Regions from separate parts of the Actinomadura citrea genome, predicted to be linked through region 2. Evidence: riboswitches for the same ligand, from Rfam matches in the RefSeq annotation. Region 2 holds a riboswitch; the other holds the start of a gene.
The links. A riboswitch is a leader RNA that binds a small molecule or an ion and turns the genes downstream of it on or off. The one in region 2 is predicted to bind glycine.
Positions count from the first base shown of each region.

Region 1 (4,809 bases), 3.1 Mb from region 2:
AGGCCGAGGATCGTGTCGCCGTGCTGGAGCAGCGCGAAGTAGACGGCCGTGTTGGCCTGCGCCCCGCTGTGCGGCTGGACGTTCGCGTGCTCGGCGCCGAACAGCGCCTTGGCCCGGTCGATCGCGAGCTGCTCGGTGACGTCGACGAACTCGCAGCCGCCGTAGTACCGGCGCCCCGGATACCCCTCGGCGTACTTGTTCGTCAGGACCGACCCCTGCGCCTCCAGCACCGAGACGGGCGCGAAGTTCTCCGACGCGATCATCTCCAGGGTGCCCTGCTGGCGCCGCAGCTCCGCCGCGACGGCCTCGGCGACCTCCGGATCGGCCGTCGCGAGAGAGTCGTCCAAGCTCATGATTCCTCGACCAGCTTGCCGTAGGCGGTGGAGTCGAGCAGGTCGCCCGGCTCCACCGAGATCCGCACCTTGAAGATCCAGCCCTCGCCGTACGGGTCGTCGTTGATGACCTTCGGCTCGTCCACCACCGCGCTGTTGATCGCGGTGATCTCGCCGCTGACGGGGGAGTAGAGCTCGCTGACCGACTTGGTCGACTCCACCTCGCCGCACGGTTCGCCCGCCTCGACGGCGTCGCCCTCCGACGGCGTCAGCTCGATGTAGACGATCTCACCGAGGGCGTCGGCGGCGTGCGCGGTGATGCCGACCGTGACGATGCCGTCCTCGCCACCGAGGCCCGACACCCACTCGTGCTCCTCGCTGTAGCGGAGCTCCTCCGGAACGCTCACGATCACTTCTCTCTTTCCCCTGTGGGGGGCGCGCGCCCCCACACCGCCGGACAACTTGTTCAGGAACGCTTGTAGAACGGTAGGGCCACCACGTCCACCGGCTCGTGCCGGCCGCGGACGTCCACGGCCAGGCCCGTCTCCTCGACGCCGCTGTCGAGGTACGCCATGGCGATCGGCGTGCCCAGTGTGGGCGACGGGGCGCCGCTCGTCACGATGCCGCACGGCGCGCCGCCGGACGTGACGACCTGGTACCCCTTGCGGGGCGCGCGACGCCCCCGCGCGACCAGTCCCACGAGCCTACGGCCCGGCGGGGTCTGCGCCTGCGCCGCCAGAGCGGACTTCCCCACGAAATCGCCAGGCTTGTCCAGCTTCACCACACGGCCGAGGCCCGCCTCGAACGGCGTCGTCTCGGCCGTCAGCTCGTTTCCGTACAGCGGCATCCCCGCCTCCAGGCGCAGCGTGTCGCGCGCCGACAGCCCAGCCGGGACGACCCCCTCCACCGCGGCGAGCGCCTTCCACAGCCGGACCGCGTCGGACGCGTCCACGAACAGCTCGAACCCGTCCTCGCCCGTGTACCCGGTGCGGGCGACCAGCGCGTCCACGCCCGCGACCCGCCCCGCGAGGATCGCGTAGTACTTCAGGCCCTCCAGCGGCGCATCCGTGAACCCTTCGAGAATCCCCTGGGAACGCGGCCCCTGCAGGGCGATCAGCGCGTAGGAGCCGGACCGGTCGTCCACCGCGGCCTCGAACCCCGCGGCACGCTCGACCAGCGCCTCCCGGACGACGGCGGCGTTCGCGGCGTTCGCCACCACCATCCACGTCTCGTCCGCGAGCCGGTAGACGATCAGGTCGTCCAGGACGCCGCCGTCGTGCCCGCAGATCATCGTGTAGCGGGCCTTGCCGACCGGCATCGGCGACAGGTTGCCGACCAGCGCGAAGTCGAGCGCGGCCCCCGCGCCCGGCCCCGAGAGGAAGATCTCCCCCATGTGCGACAGGTCGAACAGCCCCGCACCCGTGCGGACGGCCTGGTGCTCGGCGGTCTCGCTCGCGTAGCGCAGCGGCATCAGATGGCCGGCGAAGTCGACGAGGTTCGCGCCGAGGTCCTCATGGACGTCGTGCAGCGGCGTCTTCTTCGCGGTCGGATCGGCGGACATGGGCTCGGCTCCTTCGTCACGGGCGCGCATGGTCCATCGTCCCACTCGCGCACCGGGCGTATCGGTGCCTCCCCCTCTGTCATCGGCGCCTGAGAGCTTCACCCGCCGCGGCACGGCGGGCTTTCACCTTCGGCGGGGGACCGGAGTCCCCGCTTTCCAGAGGTCGCCTGGCCCGTGCGGTCCGTGGGCCTGAGAGGTTCCGGGGAGGATTTGCTCCTTCGGCGTCCCCCGCCGGCTGCGAGGGACTCTCCCGCACGGGATCATCGGCTGTCGCAGAAGGCTAGCAGTGTTCATTGCGTTTCCCCAGGGTCGGGGCCCTGGGGGCCCCGACCCTGGGGAAACGCGTGCGATCGCTGCATCGCTCCGGCTCGCCTTGCGGCTCGCTTCGCGATCAGATCCTTGCTTCGCTCGGATCTGCCTTCGGACGCGATCGCGGGGGTCCAGGTGGTCGCGGGGCTCAGGTGGCGGCTGAGGTTGCTTCGTCAGACGGCTGAGGTTGCTTCGTTGGACGGTTGCTGCCGCCCGCGGCCATTTCGGTCCCCCTTGGCGCGGCGCCCCTCGCGCTCTGGCTTGTGCTTGGCCTGGCGGGTGCCCGCGGCGGCTTGGCTGTGTGCTGCGGCAACGGGGGCGACAGATCTGAGCGTCCTTGGGGATGCTCGGGTGCGCTTCGGCCGGTTCCGGCGGGCGTCAGCGTGGGGACGTGCCGGGGGAGGCGGACATGGACTTTACGCAGGTTTGTAGGGCGGTCCTGATCTTTTGCAGCTCGTCGGGGGCGGGGGTTCTGGTGGGGTTGGGGGTCGGCATCTGGACGCCTTGCTCGTGCATGCAGTCGTTGAAGGCCTTGACCGCCTTGGACTGGGCCGGGGGGAGGGGCGTGGTCTCGCTGCCTGGGCCGGGCTTGGGGGTGGACGGGGCCGTGGCCGCGGGGGTCGGGGCGGGGGGTGACGACGCGCTCGTCGCCTTGCCGTCGTCGGAGCCGCCGCAGCCGGCCAGGGCCAGCGTCAGCGCCAGTACCGCTACATGACCGCGCTTCAAGGGGGAACCTCCGTGGGACGGGGTGGGGTCGCCCATGATGCGCGTTCGGCCCTCCTTGGGGATACGGGCTCTCGTGACAATGACGCGCGGCCGGGTTAGCACCGCGACCGCAGACGATCAGTACGGAATCGATGGCTTCCTCGGGCATCGCCGAGCCGGCGCCGCTGTGACCTTGGTCGGCCCGAACCACGATGACGCTGCACACCATGGGCGCTCGGCGGCACCGACAACTAGAATTTCCTTGACAAATTATTTTGTCGGTTGGATCCTGGAGCGGTGCTGGAAGTCGCTGTGATCGAAGAACCCGCTGCGGCCGAGGCGTCCCTGGACCCGATCAGGTCACGGATCCTCGCCGCCCTGGCCGAGCCCGGCTCGGCCGCCATGCTGGCCGCCCGGCTGGGGCTCCCCCGGCAGAAGGTCAACTACCACCTGAAGGAACTGGAGCGCCATGGGCTGGTCGAACTCGCCGAGGAGCGGCGCAAGGGCAGCGTCACCGAACGGGTGTACCGCGCTACCGCCGCCTCCTATGTGATCTCTCCCAGCGTCCTGGCCGCCGTCAGCCCGGATCCCTCCCGGTCTCCGGACCAGATGTCCGCCCACTGGCTGCTGGCGCTGGGGGCCCGGCTGGTGCAGGAGGTCGGGACCCTGCTGACCGGCGCCTCTCGGGCCCGGCGGCAGGTCGCCACCTTCGGCATCGACGCGGAGGTGCGGTTCGCCACCGCGGCTGACCGGTCGGCCTTCGCCGATGAACTGGCCCAGGCCGTGGCCGTCCTGGTCGGCCGCTACCACGACGAGTTCGCCCCGCAGGGCCGGAACCACCGGGTGGTCGTCGGGCTCCACCAGGTCCCCGCGCAGCCCGGCGCCCGGAGGACCGCGCCCGGCCCGCAGCAGGTGGACGCGGGGGCGCACGCGGGCGAACCCGAAGCAGGAGAGGAGAACCGACGATGACCCACCCCTTCGAGATCGAGCTGGAGACGACCCTGCCGGCAAGCCCGGAACAGGTCTGGGAGGCGATCGCCACCGGACCGGGGATCGACTCCTGGTTCATGGGCCGCAACGAGGTCGAGCCGCGCGAGGGCGGAGTCGCCGCGATGGAGACCGGAGGCCGCCGGGAGGAAGCGATGATCATCGCCTACGAACCCGGCAAGCGCTTCGCCACCCGCACGGCCACCGCCGAGGACGGCCGGTTCATGGCCTTCGAGTATCTGATCGAGGGACGGGACGGCGGCAGCACTGTGCTCCGCGTCGTTCACAGCGGCGTGCTCGGCGACGACTGGCAGGACGAGTACGACGGGCTGCGCCGCGGCTGGCCCTTCCACCTCCACACACTCCGCGAGTACCTGACGCACTTCCCGGGACGCGCCGGTGTCCCCGTCTTCGCCGTCGCGCCGTCGGCCGGACGCTCGGCGCAGGAGGTTCACGAGGCGCTCACCCGCGGGCTGTCACTGCCGACCCCGGTCGCCGTGGGCGCGCGGGCGCACGCCGAACCCGCGGAGCTGCCGCCACTTGACGGCGAAGTGGTCTGGTCGGACGACGAGCGCATCAAGGTCCGCACCGCGGACGGGATCTACACCTTCCTCCACATCGCCGGCGCGGTGCTGATGTTCCATCACCTCTTTCGGCCGGACACGGACGGGGCCGAGGCGGCCTGGCGGCAGTGGCTGATCGGGCTCCTCGCCTGAGAGCCCCCCAGGTACGCCCGTACGCCGCCGGCGCCGTCGGGCCACCGGGGACTGGACCGCCCCCGGCGCCGCGGAACGACCGCGCTCCGCTCCAACGCGGCCTAAGCGCGTACCGAACAGCCTGAATACACACACGAATGACCAAGGAGTCTTCAATGCGTACCCTGATCAGCACTGCCTTCATGTCGCTCGACGGGGT
Region 1 covers NZ_JACCBT010000001.1:7,602,759-7,607,567, reverse strand. Annotated here, with positions in the region: gene BJ999_RS34770 (serine hydroxymethyltransferase) at 1-353, opposite strand, end outside; gene gcvH (glycine cleavage system protein GcvH) at 350-739, opposite strand; gene gcvT (glycine cleavage system aminomethyltransferase GcvT) at 799-1,893, opposite strand; glycine riboswitch at 1,967-2,056, opposite strand; glycine riboswitch at 2,061-2,156, opposite strand; gene BJ999_RS34755 (hypothetical protein) at 2,581-2,928, opposite strand; gene BJ999_RS34750 (ArsR/SmtB family transcription factor) at 3,205-3,876, shown strand; gene BJ999_RS34745 (SRPBCC family protein) at 3,873-4,610, shown strand; gene BJ999_RS34740 (dihydrofolate reductase family protein) at 4,766-4,809, shown strand, end outside.
Region 1: linked by a shared signal. The riboswitch ahead of gcvT (glycine cleavage system aminomethyltransferase GcvT) and the one ahead of gcvP (aminomethyl-transferring glycine dehydrogenase) in region 2 are both predicted to bind glycine.

Region 2 (4,809 bases):
CGACGACCCGCATCCCGGCCATGACGGCGCTCGCGGCGTTGGTGCCGTGCGCCGAGGACGGGATCAGGCAGACGTCGCGGTGCTCCTCACCGCGGGAGGCGTGGTAGCCGCGGATGGCGAGCAGGCCGGCCAGCTCGCCCTGGGAGCCGGCGTTCGGCTGGACGGAGACCTTCGCGTACCCGGTGATCTCGGCGAGGAAGCCCTCCAGTTCGCCGATCAGCTCGACGTAGCCGGCGGCCTGGTCGAGCGGCGCGAACGGGTGGACGGCGGCGAACTGCGGCCAGGTGATCGGCTCCATCTCGGCGGTGGCGTTCAGCTTCATCGTGCAGGAGCCGAGCGGGATCATGGAGCGGTCGAGCGCGATGTCCTTGTCCTGGAGCCTGCGCAGGTAGCGCAGCATCGCGGTCTCGGAGCGGTGCGCGTGGAAGACGGGGTGGGTCAGGTAGGGGCTCTCGCGGCGCAGGGCGTCCGGGAACGCCTCGGGGACCTCGCCGGCCGCGGCGGCGCCGAAGGCCTCCAGCACGGCCGTGACGTGCGCGGGCAGCGTCGTCTCGTCGCAGGCGATGGCGACCCGGTCGGGCCCGTCCGGGCGCAGGTTGACGCCGCGCTCGCAGGCCGCCGCGACGACCTCGGCGGCGCGGCCGGGCACACGGGCCAGGACGGTGTCGAAGAACGAGTCGTGCACGACCTCGACGCCGCCGGCGCGCAGCCCCGCGGCGATCTCGGCGGCCCGGCGGTGCGTCCGCTGCGCGATCGCGGCCAGCCCCTCGGGACCGTGGTAGACCGCGTACATGCTCGCCATCACGGCGAGCAGGACCTGGGCGGTGCAGATGTTGCTGGTGGCCTTCTCGCGGCGGATGTGCTGCTCGCGGGTCTGCAGCGCCAGCCGGTAGGCGGTGGCGCCGTCCGCGTCGACGGACACGCCGACGAGCCGCCCGGGAAGCTGGCGCTGGATGCCCTCGCCGACCGCCATGTAGCCGGCGTGCGGGCCGCCGAACCCGTAGGGGACGCCGAACCGCTGCGCCGAGCCCACCGCGATGTCGGCGCCGAACTCGCCGGGCGGGCGCAGCAGCGTCAGCGCGAGCAGGTCGGCGGCCACGACGGCCTTGGCGCCGCGCTCGTGGGCCTGGGCGATGACCGGCTCCAGGTCGCGGACGGCGCCGGACGCGCCCGGGTACTGCAGCAGCACGCCGAAGAAGTCGCCGTCGGGGAGGCCGCGGGACAGGTCGGCGATGACGATCTCGATGCCGAGCGGGATGGCGCGGGTCCGGACGACCTCGATCGTCTGCGGGAGGGCGTCGGCGTCGACGAGGAACGTCCCGGGGTCCTTGCGCCTGGAGACGCGGTGCGCGAGGGCCATGGCCTCGGCGGCGGCGGTGCCCTCGTCCAGCATGGAGGCGTTCGCGACGGGCAGCCCGGTCAGGTCGCCCACCATCGTCTGGAAGTTCAGCAGGGCCTCGAGGCGCCCCTGGGAGATCTCCGGCTGGTAGGGCGTGTAGGCGGTGTACCAGCCCGGGTTCTCCAGCACGTTCCGCATGATCACGCCGGGCGTGGTCGTCCCGTGGTACCCGAGCCCGATCATGGACGTCAGGACGGTGTTGCGGGAAGCCAGCTCGCGGAGCCGGTCGAGCGCGGCGGTCTCGCTCAGCGCGGGCGGCAGCTCCAGCGGCCGGGACGTGCGGATCGCGGCGGGGACCGCCTGGTCGATCAGCGCCTCGGCGCCGGAGTAGCCGATGGCGGCCAGCATCCTCGCCTGGTCGTCCGGTGAGGGGCCCACGTGCCGGTCGGCGAACGCCGACCGCGGATGCTGCGGCGCGGCCACAGGGGCGAAGAACTGGGCGGTCATGGAGGGCCTCCTGGCTGCTGCGGTCGCTCAGGTCCACCGCCGGCGCCCGGCCGGCGGCGGGTCTCCCCCTCTGTCATCGGCACCTGAGAGCTTCACCCGCGCGGCGGGGTTTCCCCTTCGGTGAGCCGTCCCGCCCCGCGCGCGGGGACCGACGGCTGCTTTCCAGAGGTGCCTCGCCCGAGCGGTCCTTTTGCCTGAGAGGTTCCGGGGATGTTGCCCCTTCGGCGCCCCACGCTGGCGGCGTGGGGTCTCTCCCGCACAGGGTCGACGGCATGTCCTGGGTCGAACCCTACCCAAAGGCGCGTCCGCGACGTCGTTCCGGCTCGCCGCAAGGGGCCGCGCCCTCCGGCGGCGACGCCGTACCGGCGAGTATCATGTGCTGACTCACCTGGGACTCGACGGTCCCGGGCCGCACGGGGGCGGGGAGACGAGGCTGCGGGATGGACGCGCGTCCCGGCGGCGGCCCCGCGACTCGACGGCGCGCCGCCGGGTCTGGGACGCTGATCACGATGGCGGATGGTCAGGGCGGCGGTACGGCGTGACACAGACCCACGACGGAGCGGTGCGCCCGGCGCAGGGTGCGACCGCCGGCGCGCCCGTCGACGAGCCCGCCCAGCCGTACCGGATCCGCCGGCCCTCCGACGCCATCCGGTTCGCGGCGTCCGTGGTGGGGCTGGCGGCGGTGATGCTGCTGGTGTCGATCGCGCAGCAGACGACCCACGGCCTGCAGACCGACATCGCGCAGGGCACCGCGCACGCGCCGCGGCTGCTGCTGACGCTGGCGACGCTGGTGTCCAGCTTCGGGGTGCTGGCCGTGCCGATCGCGTTCGGGATCGAGCGGCTGTTCCACAAGGACGGCATGCGCGTCGCGATCGCGCTGCTGGCCGCGATGATCGCTTTCGGGATCACGGTGGGCCTGGACGACCTGGTGGTGCGGGCCGCGCCGGGCGGCGTGCTCGACTCGCTGATCTGGGGCGGCACCGAGACCGCGCCGGTGCACACCGACATCGCCCCGGTGATCGCGTTCGTCAGCGCGGTCGGGATGGCGGGCCGCGCCCGCTGGCAGGCCGCGACCTGGACCATGATCGGACTGGCGGCGCTGACGGGGCTGACCGCGTCCTACGCCTCCGTCGCCGCGCTGGCCGCCACCTACCTGCTGGGCCGCGCCATCGGCCACGGCACCCTCTACGCGGTCGGGACTCCGAACCCGCGCCCGTCCGGCGCGGCCGTGGTGGCCGCGCTCGAACGGCTCGGGCTGCACCCGCTGCGGGGGGCGCGCCTGGACGGCGCGCACCACGCCGACGAGACCCGCCGCTACGGCGTCGTCCTCGCCTCCTGCCCGCAGGAGGGGTACGGCGCCCGGCTCCCGGCGGGCCGGGGGCCGCACGGCGACTGGGACGTGGAGGTCCGCGTCCTGGACCGCGACCAGCAGACCGCCGGGCTGCTCTACCGGGTGTGGCGGTGGCTGCGGCTGCGCGGCGCCACGACGGGGCGGACGCTGCGGTCGCTGCGCCGTTCGCTGGAACTGGAGTCGCTGATGGCGTACGCGGTGGACGCCGCGGGCGCCCGGACGCCGCGGCTGGTCGGCACGTGCGAGGTGGGCACCGAGGCGGCGCTGCTGGCCTACGAGCACGTCCCGGGGCGGCCGTTCGGGGACGCCCCCGACGAGGAGATCACCGACGAGCTGCTGGCGGACGTGTGGCGGCAGTTCCGCTCCCTGCAGGCGGGGCGGCTCGCGCACCGGCGGCTGGAGGACGAGGCCGTGCTGGTCGGCGACGACGGCCTCGCCTACCTCACCGACCTGCGGTCCGGGGAGACGGCGGCCGGCGACCTGGCGCTGCGCCTGGACCTCGCGCAGCTGCTCACCACGCTGGCGCTGCGCGCGGGGCCGGAGCGGGCGGTGCGGACGGCGGCGCCGGTGCTGGGCGAGGAGGCCCTCGGCGGTGCGGTACCGCTGCTCCAGCGGGTGGCGCTGTCGCGGGCGACCCGCACCGCGCTGCGGCGTCACAAGGACCTGCTCACCCGCATCCGGGAGCAGATCGTCCGGCTGAAGCCGGAGACGGAGGCGCCCCCCGCCAAGCTGGAGCGGTTCCGGCCCCGGACCATCGTCAGCATCGTGGCGCTGTCGGTCGCGGCGTACATCGTCATCCCGCAGGTGACGAGCCTGGACATCGGCCGGCTGGCGGCCACGGCGAGCTGGCACTGGGTCGCGGCGGCACTGGGGGCGGCGGCGCTCACCTACCTCGCCGCCGCGTTCATGCTGATGGGGTTCGTCCCCGAGCGGCTGCCGCTCGGCCGGACGGTCCTGGTGCAGCTGGCCGCGTCGTTCGTGAAGCTGGTCGCGCCGGCGGCCGTGGGCGGCGTCGCCGTCAACACGCGCTACCTGCAGCGCTCGGGCGTCCGGCCCGCCCTCGCCGTCGCGAGCGTGGGCGCGTCCCAGCTCGTGGGGATGGTCACCCACATCCTGCTGCTGGTGCTGTTCGGGTTCCTGACCGGTTCGACGGCGAAGGCGACGCAGGACCTGGCCCCGTCCCGGACGATCGTGTTCGCGGTGCTCGGACTGGGGCTGCTCGCGGGGCTCGCGCTGACGGTGCCGCGGGTGCGGCGGGTGGTCGCCTCGCGGCTCGGGGCCATGTTCTCGGGCGTGGTGCCGCGCCTGGTGGACGTGTTGCAGTCGCCGCGGAAGCTGTCCACCGGGATGGGCGGCACCCTGCTGCTGACGCTGGCGTTCACGCTGTGCCTCGACGCGTCGATCCGGGCGTTCGGCGGATCGCTGCCGTGGACGACGGTGGTGCTGGTGTTCCTCACCGCGAACGCTGTCGGGTCTGCGGCGCCGACGCCGGGCGGGCTCGGCGCCGTCGAGGGCGCCCTCACGCTCGCGTTGACGATCTCGGGGCTGACGGCGGAGACGGCCACGTCGGCGGTGCTGCTCTACCGGCTCCTGACGCTGTGGCTGCCGGTCC
Region 2 covers NZ_JACCBT010000001.1:4,462,018-4,466,826, reverse strand. Annotated here, with positions in the region: gene gcvP (aminomethyl-transferring glycine dehydrogenase) at 1-1,846, opposite strand, end outside; glycine riboswitch at 1,907-2,018, opposite strand; glycine riboswitch at 2,019-2,113, opposite strand; gene BJ999_RS20810 (lysylphosphatidylglycerol synthase transmembrane domain-containing protein) at 2,385-4,809, shown strand, end outside.